DNA from 2 places in the Billgrantia sp. NRB1 genome. Region 2 is predicted to be linked to the other one. Evidence: predicted binding sites of a transcription regulator. Region 2 holds the regulator's gene; the other holds the start of a gene.
The links. The regulator sigma-54, encoded in region 2, starts transcription at its own class of promoters, with help from an activator protein. The targets are predictions, from matches to a motif close to TGGCACNNNNNTTGCTNT.

Region 1 (4,247 bases), 1.4 Mb from region 2:
CACCGGCACCCCGGTCACGACCAGCACCGCGAGCGGCAGGCCAACGATCATCGCCAGCGAGATCCAGCCCGCCGGCAGTCGTTGCCCGGTCGCCTCGTGGCGGCGCCTGTTCCAGATCAGCAGGGCGATGCTGGCCACCACGGCCACGCCAAGCGCGGCGGGGATCAGCCCGAAGCCGGACAGGAACTGGGGCTCCGGCAAAAACAGGCCGCGGACATTGAGAAACACCAGCTCACCCAGGGTGAGGCTGTCGCGCGGGCTGGGCAGCGCCTGAAGCACGGCGAAGTACCAGAAGAAGATCTGCAGCAGCAGCGGGATATTGCGAAAGATCTCGATATAGCCGCTGGCCAGCCGGGCAATCAGCCAGTTGGGCGACAGCCGGGCGATGCCCACGGTAAAGCCGATGATGGTGGCGGCCAGGACACCCAGTGCCGAAACCAGCAGGGTGTTGAGCAGCCCCACCAGGAAGGTCCGGCCGTAGGTACTCTGTGAGGTGTACTCGATCAGGCTCTGGCCAATGCCAAACCCCGCCGTTCTTTCGAGAAAGCCGAAACCGGTGGTGATACCACGAGCCGCCAGATTGTCCTGGGTGTTGCCGATGATATAGAGCAGGAAGGCTGCCACGGCGGCGATCAGCAGCGCCTGGAAGAGCAGCGCGCGCTTGGCGCGATCACGCCAGAACGGCGGCTTGGGGCCCGAAGGTCGGGCCTGGGGTCGAACGGACATGGACAATTCTCCGCCTGGATCCGTCAAGCAGGGCACGCGGCTGCCGGCCCGGGATGGCCGAGCCGGCAGCAAGTCGCGCATCATGTGCATGTGGTGCCGGTTCAGCCGGCACCCTGGACGGAGCGTTAGCGGACGGGCGGCGCGTACTGCAGGCCACCGTCGATCCACAGGGCGTTGACGCCGCGCTCGATCTCCAGCGGCGAGTCCATGCCGACGTTGCGGTTGAAGACCTGGGCGTAGTTGCCGACCTGGCTAATGATGTTGTAGGACCAGTCGGCGTCAAGCCCCATGCCTTCACCATAGTTGCCGTCCTGGCCCAGCAGGCGCGCCACGTTGGGGTCCTCGGTGGCGAGCAGCTCATCGATATTGTCGCTGGAGATGCCGTACTCCTCGGCGTTGAGCATGGCGAACAGCGACCACTTGACGATGTTGTACCACTGGTCGTCGCCCTGGCGGACCACCGGGCCCAGCGGCTCCTTGGAGATCACCTCGGGAAGAATCATGGCGCCGTCGGGATCGGAGAGCTGAATGCGCAGGGCGGCCAGCTGGGAGGTGTCGGAGGTCAGTACATCACAGCGGCCCGCTTCGAACCCCCCTACGGTCTGTTCCGAGGTGTCGAAGACGATGGGGTCGAACTCCATGCCGTTGGCACGGAAGTAGTCGGCCAGGTTCAGCTCGGTGGTGGTACCCGACTGCACGCAGACCGCCGCACCGTCCAGCTCGCTGGCGCTGCCGACGCCGAGGTCACGGTTGATCAAGAACCCCTGACCGTCATAGAAGTTGGTCCCGGCGAAGTTCAGGCCCAGGGTGGTGTCGCGGGTGGTGGTCCAGGTGGTATTGCGCGAGAGAATATCGACCTCGCCGGACTGCAGCGCGGTGAAGCGCTCCACGGCGTTCAGCGAGATATAGCGGACCGCATCGGCATCGCCGAAGACCGCCGCGGCGACGGCGCGGCAGACATCGACATCGATCCCCTGCCAGTTGCCCTCGTCATCCGGGGAGGAGAAGCCTGGCAGACCATCGCTGACGCCGCACTGTACGGCCCCCCGGTCCCGCGTGTCCTCCAGGGTGGAGGCGGCGACGAACCCGGAGGTCCCCAGCGCCAGAGTGGCTGCCGCTGACATCAGTACCAGTTTGTTCTTGTTGTACAACATGGGAAACTCCCTTCTTCTTGGATAAAACGCATCGAACCAATGCATGCATGCCTTTCAGCATGTGCCATGACATTAGCAAGGTTCATTCCAGAAAAGGGATAGGGCAGGACAGACTGTGATTCAACGCTAGCTAACGCAGCAAAAGATCCTCGAATGCTGCACCAGAAAAGAGCGGCTCCCCTGGATCCGAGGGCCGAGCGCCCACTTTTCGACCCTACCAACGGCACCGCGCCCCCGCCGGCAGGGCCGACGGGGGCGCGGTATGGCGCTTTGGCGCGATCAGCTGCGGATCAGGTGGTCGAAGGCGCCGAGGGCGGCCTTGGACCCTTCGCCCATGGCGATGATGATCTGCTTGTAAGGCACGGTGGTGACATCGCCGGCGGCGAACACGCCGGGCAGGCTGGTCATGCCGTGGGCATCGACGATGATCTCGCCGCGCTCCGACATCTCCACCGGCGACCCCTTGAGCCACTCGGTGTTGGGCACCAGGCCGATCTGCACGAAGACACCTTCCAGGTCGAGGCGCTTGATCTCGCCGCTGGCGCGCTCTTCATAGGTGAGGCCGTTGACGCGCTGGCCGTCGCCGTTCACCTCGGTGGTGCGAGCCCCCAGGATGATATCGACGTTGGGCAGGCTCTTGAGTTTGTTCTGCAGCACGGCGTCGGCGCGCATCTCGTCCATGAACTCGATCAGGGTCACATGGCCGACGATACCGGCCAGGTCGATGGCCGCCTCGACGCCGGAGTTGCCGCCGCCGATCACCGCCACGCGCTTGCCCTTGAACAGCGGGCCGTCGCAGTGGGGGCAGTAGGCCACGCCCTTGTTGCGGTACTCCGCCTCGCCGGGCACGTTCATCTCGCGCCAGCGGGCGCCGGTCGCCAGTACCAGGGTCTTGCTCTTGAGGCTCGCCCCGGATTCGAAGCGCACCTCGTGCTCGCCGCCGGGCTGGGTGGCCGGCACCAGCTGGGTGGCCCGCTGCAGGTTCATCACGTCGACCTCATACTCCTTGACGTGCTCCTCCAGGGCCGCCACCAGCTTGGGGCCTTCGGTGTAGTTCACGGAGATGAAGTTCTCGATGCCCAGGGTGTCCACCACCTGGCCACCGAAACGCTCGGACGCCACGCCGGTGCGCAGGCCCTTGCGAGCGGCGTAGATGGCCGCCGCCGCGCCGGCCGGGCCGCCACCGATCATCAGCACGTCGAAGGCATCCTTCTCGCTGAGCTTGGCGGCCTCGCGCTCGGCAGCACCGGTGTCCACCTTGGCCAGGATCTGCTCCAGGCTCATCCGGCCCTGGTCGAACGACTCGCCGTTGAGGTAGATGCTGGGCACCGACATCACCTGGCGCACCTCGACCTCGTCCTGGAACAGGGCGCCGTCGATGGCCACGTGGCGGATGTTCGGGTTGAGCACCGCCATCAGGTTCAGCGCCTGCACCACGTCGGGGCAGTTCTGGCAGGAGAGCGAGAAGTAAGTCTCGAAGTGGAGCGGGCCTTCGAGGCTCTGGATCTGCTCGATCACTTCCTGACTGGCCTTGGGCGGATGGCCGCCCACCTGCAGCAGCGCCAGCACCAGGGAGGTGAACTCGTGTCCCATGGGAATGCCGGCGAAGACCACGCCGGTCTCCTCGTCGGGACGATTGATGGCAAACGACGGCTTGCGGGCATCCTGACCGTCGCTGCGCAGGGAAATCTTGTCGGAAAGCCCGGCGATCTCGTTGAGCAGGCCGAACAGTTCCTGGGACTTGTCGCCGTCATCGAGGGACGCGACGATCTCGAACGGCCGAGTGACCTTCTGCAGATAGGCTTTGAGCTGAGTTTTCAGATTGTCGTCCAACATGACAGCGGTTTCCTTCATGTTTGGCTAATGTAAAAGCGCAGCGCAGGCCGGCGCACACGGCCAGGGGCCGATGAGCTGCGCGGATTGTCTGCGCTTTTCTTGAAAAACGCCCGGGCGGAACATGCCCGGGCGAGGAGCTCACGAGGCCAGGGGGTTGCCTCGCGGGGTCGGGCGATCGCTTAGATCTTGCCGACCAGGTCCAGGGAGGGCGCGAGGGTCTCTTCGCCTTCCTTCCACTTGGCGGGGCAAACTTCGTTCGGGTTGTTACGCACGTACTGAGCGGCCTTGACCTTGCGCAGCAGCTCTTCGGCGTTACGGCCGATGTTGCCGGCATTGATCTCGACGATCTGGATCTTGCCTTCCGGATCGATCACGAAGGTGCCACGCTCGGCCAGGCCGGAGTCCTCGATCAGCACTTCGAAGTTGCGCGAGATCTTCAGGGTCGGGTCGGCCAGCATCGGGTACTGGATCTTGTTGATGGTCTCGGAGCTGTCGTGCCACGCCTTGTGGGTGAAGTGAGTGTCGGTGGAG
Region 2 (4,247 bases):
CTGCTGTTGGCCGGCGTCGCGCTGAGCGCCATGACGGTCAAGGCACACGATGCCAGCGCCCCCATCGAAGTCGAGGCCGACCGCCTCGACCTGGACGACCGCGCCGGCACCGCTGTCTATACCGGCGAGGTGGACATCCGGCAGGGCAGCCTGCGGGTGACCGGCGATCGGGTCGAGATCCAGCGCAACGCGGCCGGCGAGCTATCCCGGGCGATCGCCACCGGTGAGCGAGCCTACCTGGAGCAGCAGCCGGACCCCGACGAGCCCGTGGTGCGCGGCTGGGGCCGCACCGTCGTCTACCATGTGGCCGAACGGCGCGTGGAACTGATCGATCGCGCCGAACTTCACCAGCGCGGCGACACCTTCGCCGGCGGCTATCTCGAGTACTTTCTCGACCGCCGCGTGGTCCAGGCCCGCGCAGAGGGCGAAGGGATTGAAGGCCGCCAGCGCATCCGCATGACCCTGCAGCCCGAGCAGTAAGGCATCCTCCATGAAGACTCTGCAGGCCAGCCATCTGGCCAAGAGCTATAAGCGCCGCCGCGTGGTTCACGATATCAGCCTGACCATCGAGCAGGGCAGCATCGTCGGCCTGCTCGGCCCCAACGGCGCCGGCAAGACCACCTCCTTCTATATGATCGTGGGCCTGGTACGCGCCGATGCCGGCACGGTGCATATCGACGATCGCGATCTCTCCGGCGCCGCCATGCACGAGCGCGCCAGGGCCGGGATCGGCTACCTGCCGCAGGAGGCCTCGATCTTTCGCAAGCTATCGGTGGCCGACAACATCATGGCCATTCTCGAGACCCGCAAGGATCTGGACCGCAGCGGCCGCCAGGCGCGCCTCGAGGGCCTGCTCGAAGACTTCCATGTCACCCACATTCGCGACAACCTCGGTATGAGCCTTTCCGGCGGCGAGCGCCGGCGAGTGGAGATTGCCCGGGCGCTCGCCACCGAGCCCGCCTTCATCCTGCTCGACGAGCCTTTCGCCGGCGTCGACCCCATCTCCGTGGGCGAGATCAAGGGCATCATTCGCCAGCTCAAGGCGCGGGACATCGGCGTGCTGATCACCGACCACAACGTGCGCGAAACGCTGGATATCTGCGACACCGCCTACATCGTCGGCGACGGTCAGATCATCGCCGAAGGCGACGCCGAAGCCATCCTCACCAACCGGCGGGTGCGCGAGGTATATCTGGGCGAGGACTTTCGCCTCTAATCCTATATTGATCGCAACATGCTGATATGAATGTTATTGCGCCACCTCGGCACACAGATTGCGCCTGGTATACTTATTGCAAGAAATTTATCGAAGAGTCTCTTGCATGTCACCCGGCCGCGGTCTAGGGTGGGGCTTTTCGGCAAATGAGCAACGTCTCTCATGGCCATGAAAGCTTCTCTGCAACTGCGCGTCGGCACTCAGCTGACCATGACCCCTCAGCTGCAGCAGGCCATCGCCCTGCTGCAGCTCTCCACCCTGGACCTGCGCCAGGAGATCCAGCAGGCGCTCGAGTCCAACCCCATGCTGGAGCTCGACGACGGCTTCGGCGAACAGCAGGTCAGCGAGACCCCCGAGGACGACTGGGCCAGCGAGATTCCCAGCGAGCTCAGCACCGACAGCGACTGGTCGGACACCTACCAGGACCTGGGCGCGCCCGCCGGGGGCGAGGGCCCCGACTTCGAGCGCCAGGCCGAGGGCCAGAGCCTCAATGGCCACCTGGTCTGGCAGCTGGCCATGACCGACCTGGAGCCGCGTCAGCGACTGATTGCCGAGAGCCTGATCGACGCTGTGGACGGCGCCGGCTACCTGGCCCAACCGCTGGAAGAGATCCGCGACGGCCTTCGCCAGCAGGGACTCGAGGGCCTGCCGACCCGCGAGGTCGAGCAGGTGCTGCTGCGCCTGCAGCAGTTCGAGCCGACCGGCGTCTTCTCCCGCGACCTGCGTGAATGCCTGATGCTGCAGCTAGGGGCGCTGCCGGACGACACGCCCCTGCTGCCCCAGGCGCGGCGCCTGGTCCGTCAGTTCCTGGAGGCCCTGGCCGCCGATGACCGCCGGCTCCTCAAGCGTCGCCTGGGCCTTGAGGATGCCGAGCTGGACGCGGTCATCCGCCTGATCCGCACCCTCGACCCCCGCCCCGGCAGCGCCTACGGCGAGGTGGGCAGCGACTACGTCATCCCCGATCTGGTGGCCCTGCACGACCACCGCGGCTGGCGCATCGAGCTCAACGCCGAAGCGCTCCCGCGGCTGCGCATCCAGCCCGACTATATGGCCCTGGTGCGTCGCGCCGACAAAAGCCAGGACAACCAGTTTCTCAAGGATCACCTGCAGGAAGCTCGCTGGCTGATGAAGAGCCTGGTCAGCCGTAACGATACCCTGCTGCGCGTCGGTCGCGAGATCATGGCCCGCCAGATCGACTTCCTCGAGCAGGGCGAGGAGGCCATGAAGCCGCTGGTGCTGGCCGATATCGCCCAGGCCGTGGAGATGCACGAGTCGACCATTTCCCGGGTCACCACCCAGAAGTACATCCACACCCCCCGGGGCGTGTTCGAGCTGAAGTTTTTCTTCTCCAGCCAGGTCGGCGGCGAGGGCGAGGGTGACGCCCACTCCAGCACGGCGATTCGCGCCCGCATCCGCAAGCTGGTGCAGGGAGAAGCGCCTCGCAAGCCCCTGTCGGACAGCCGCCTGGTGGACCTGCTGGCCGAGGACGGCATCCGCGTGGCCAGACGCACGGTAGCGAAGTATCGCGAGGCCCTGGGCATTCCCTCCTCGAGCGAGCGCAAGCGCTTCAAATGACGCCGTTCGCCGCCGCGCCCGACCCCCGTGGCGAGGCGCTGAAACAGGGGGTTTGCAAGGCAGGAAAAAGGGTTACAATCGAATCACCACACGAAAGACGAAGGAGCCTGCCATGCAAGTCAATATCACCGGCCACCATGTAGAGCTGACCGATGCCCTGCGCGACTATGTTGACGAGAAACTCACTCGCGTGCAGCGCCATTATGACAACATCACCAATGTGCAGGTGACGCTCTCCGTGGAGAAAGAGCGCCAGCAGGCCGCCTGCACCCTGCATGCCGCCGGTGCCGACCTTCATGCCGAAGCCATGGACGCCGACATGTATGCCGCCATCGATGCGTTGACCGACAAGCTCGACCGCCAGCTGGTCAAGCACAAGGAAAAAGCACAGGCCCGCGCCCAGGGCGCCGGCGCTCGCTGATTCCCCATGACACTGGAAACCATCCTGCCCCCCGAACGCACCCTGTTCGGGGTTCCCGGCGGCAGCAAGAAGCGGGTGCTGGAGTTTTTCAGCACCTTCATTGCCCAGAACACCCCGAGCCTGGATAGCCAGGAGGTCTTCGACCGGCTGATCGGCCGGGAGCGCCTGGGCAGCACGGGCATCGGCAACGGCGTGGCCATCCCCCATGCGAGAAGCCCCCACTGCCACGCTCCGGTGGCCGCCTTTCTCAGGCTTGCCGACCCCATCGAATTCGACGCCATCGACGGCGAGCCAGTCGATCTGGTCTTCGTGCTGCTGGTCCCGGAGGAGGCCGACGATACCCATCTGGCGCTGCTGGGCCAGGTGGCCGGCATCATGAACGACGTCGAGACCCGCACGGCCCTGCGCAAGAGCGCCAGTCAGCGGGAGCTGCATGAGCGCCTGATCGAGGCGATCCGACGACAGGCAGCCACCTGACACCCACGCAATCGGGCCACCCGGCCAGCACAACGACCAGGAGACCCGCATGCAGCTCGTCATCATCAGCGGCCGCTCAGGCTCGGGCAAGTCGATCGCCCTACAGGCCCTCGAGGACCTCGGCTTTTACGCCATCGACAACCTGCCGGCCATGCTGCTGGGCTCTCTGGCTGACGAACTGCGCTGCGGCCCCGCCCGTCAATCGAACGTTGCCGTCAGCATCGATGCCCGCAACCTGCCGCACGCCCTGGAGCGCTTCCCGCGCCTGCTGGAGGAACTGCGCCAGCGTGGCATCGCCTGTCAGGTCATCTACCTGACCACCGATGCACGCATCCTGCTCGAGCGCTACTCAGCCACCCGCCGCCGTCACCCGCTGACCAAGGGCAGCGACATGACCCTGGCCGAAGCGATCGAATCCGAGGAGCAGACGCTGGCCGACATCCGCGATCTGGCCGACCTGGTGATCGATACCTCCCGGCTATCGGTCCACGAGCTGCGTGGGCGCATCGCCGATCAGGTCGCCAGCCACCGTGCCAAGCAGCTGACCCTGACGGTGGA

Region 1: the regulator sigma-54 is predicted to act here: its motif matches at 1,953-1,970, upstream of ACZIYR_RS18370 (amino acid ABC transporter substrate-binding protein).

What each region holds. Positions count from the first base shown of each region.
Region 1 is NZ_CM167783.1:4,007,903-4,012,149, forward strand. It holds gene ACZIYR_RS18365 (amino acid ABC transporter permease) at 1-726, opposite strand, end outside; gene ACZIYR_RS18370 (amino acid ABC transporter substrate-binding protein) at 852-1,877, opposite strand; gene ahpF (alkyl hydroperoxide reductase subunit F) at 2,160-3,716, opposite strand; gene ahpC (alkyl hydroperoxide reductase subunit C) at 3,896-4,247, opposite strand, start outside.
Region 2 is NZ_CM167783.1:2,622,353-2,626,599, forward strand. It holds gene lptA (lipopolysaccharide transport periplasmic protein LptA) at 1-480, shown strand, start outside; gene lptB (LPS export ABC transporter ATP-binding protein) at 491-1,216, shown strand; gene ACZIYR_RS11950 (RNA polymerase factor sigma-54) at 1,379-2,791, shown strand; gene hpf (ribosome hibernation-promoting factor, HPF/YfiA family) at 2,904-3,212, shown strand; gene ptsN (PTS IIA-like nitrogen regulatory protein PtsN) at 3,219-3,689, shown strand; gene rapZ (RNase adapter RapZ) at 3,739-4,247, shown strand, end outside.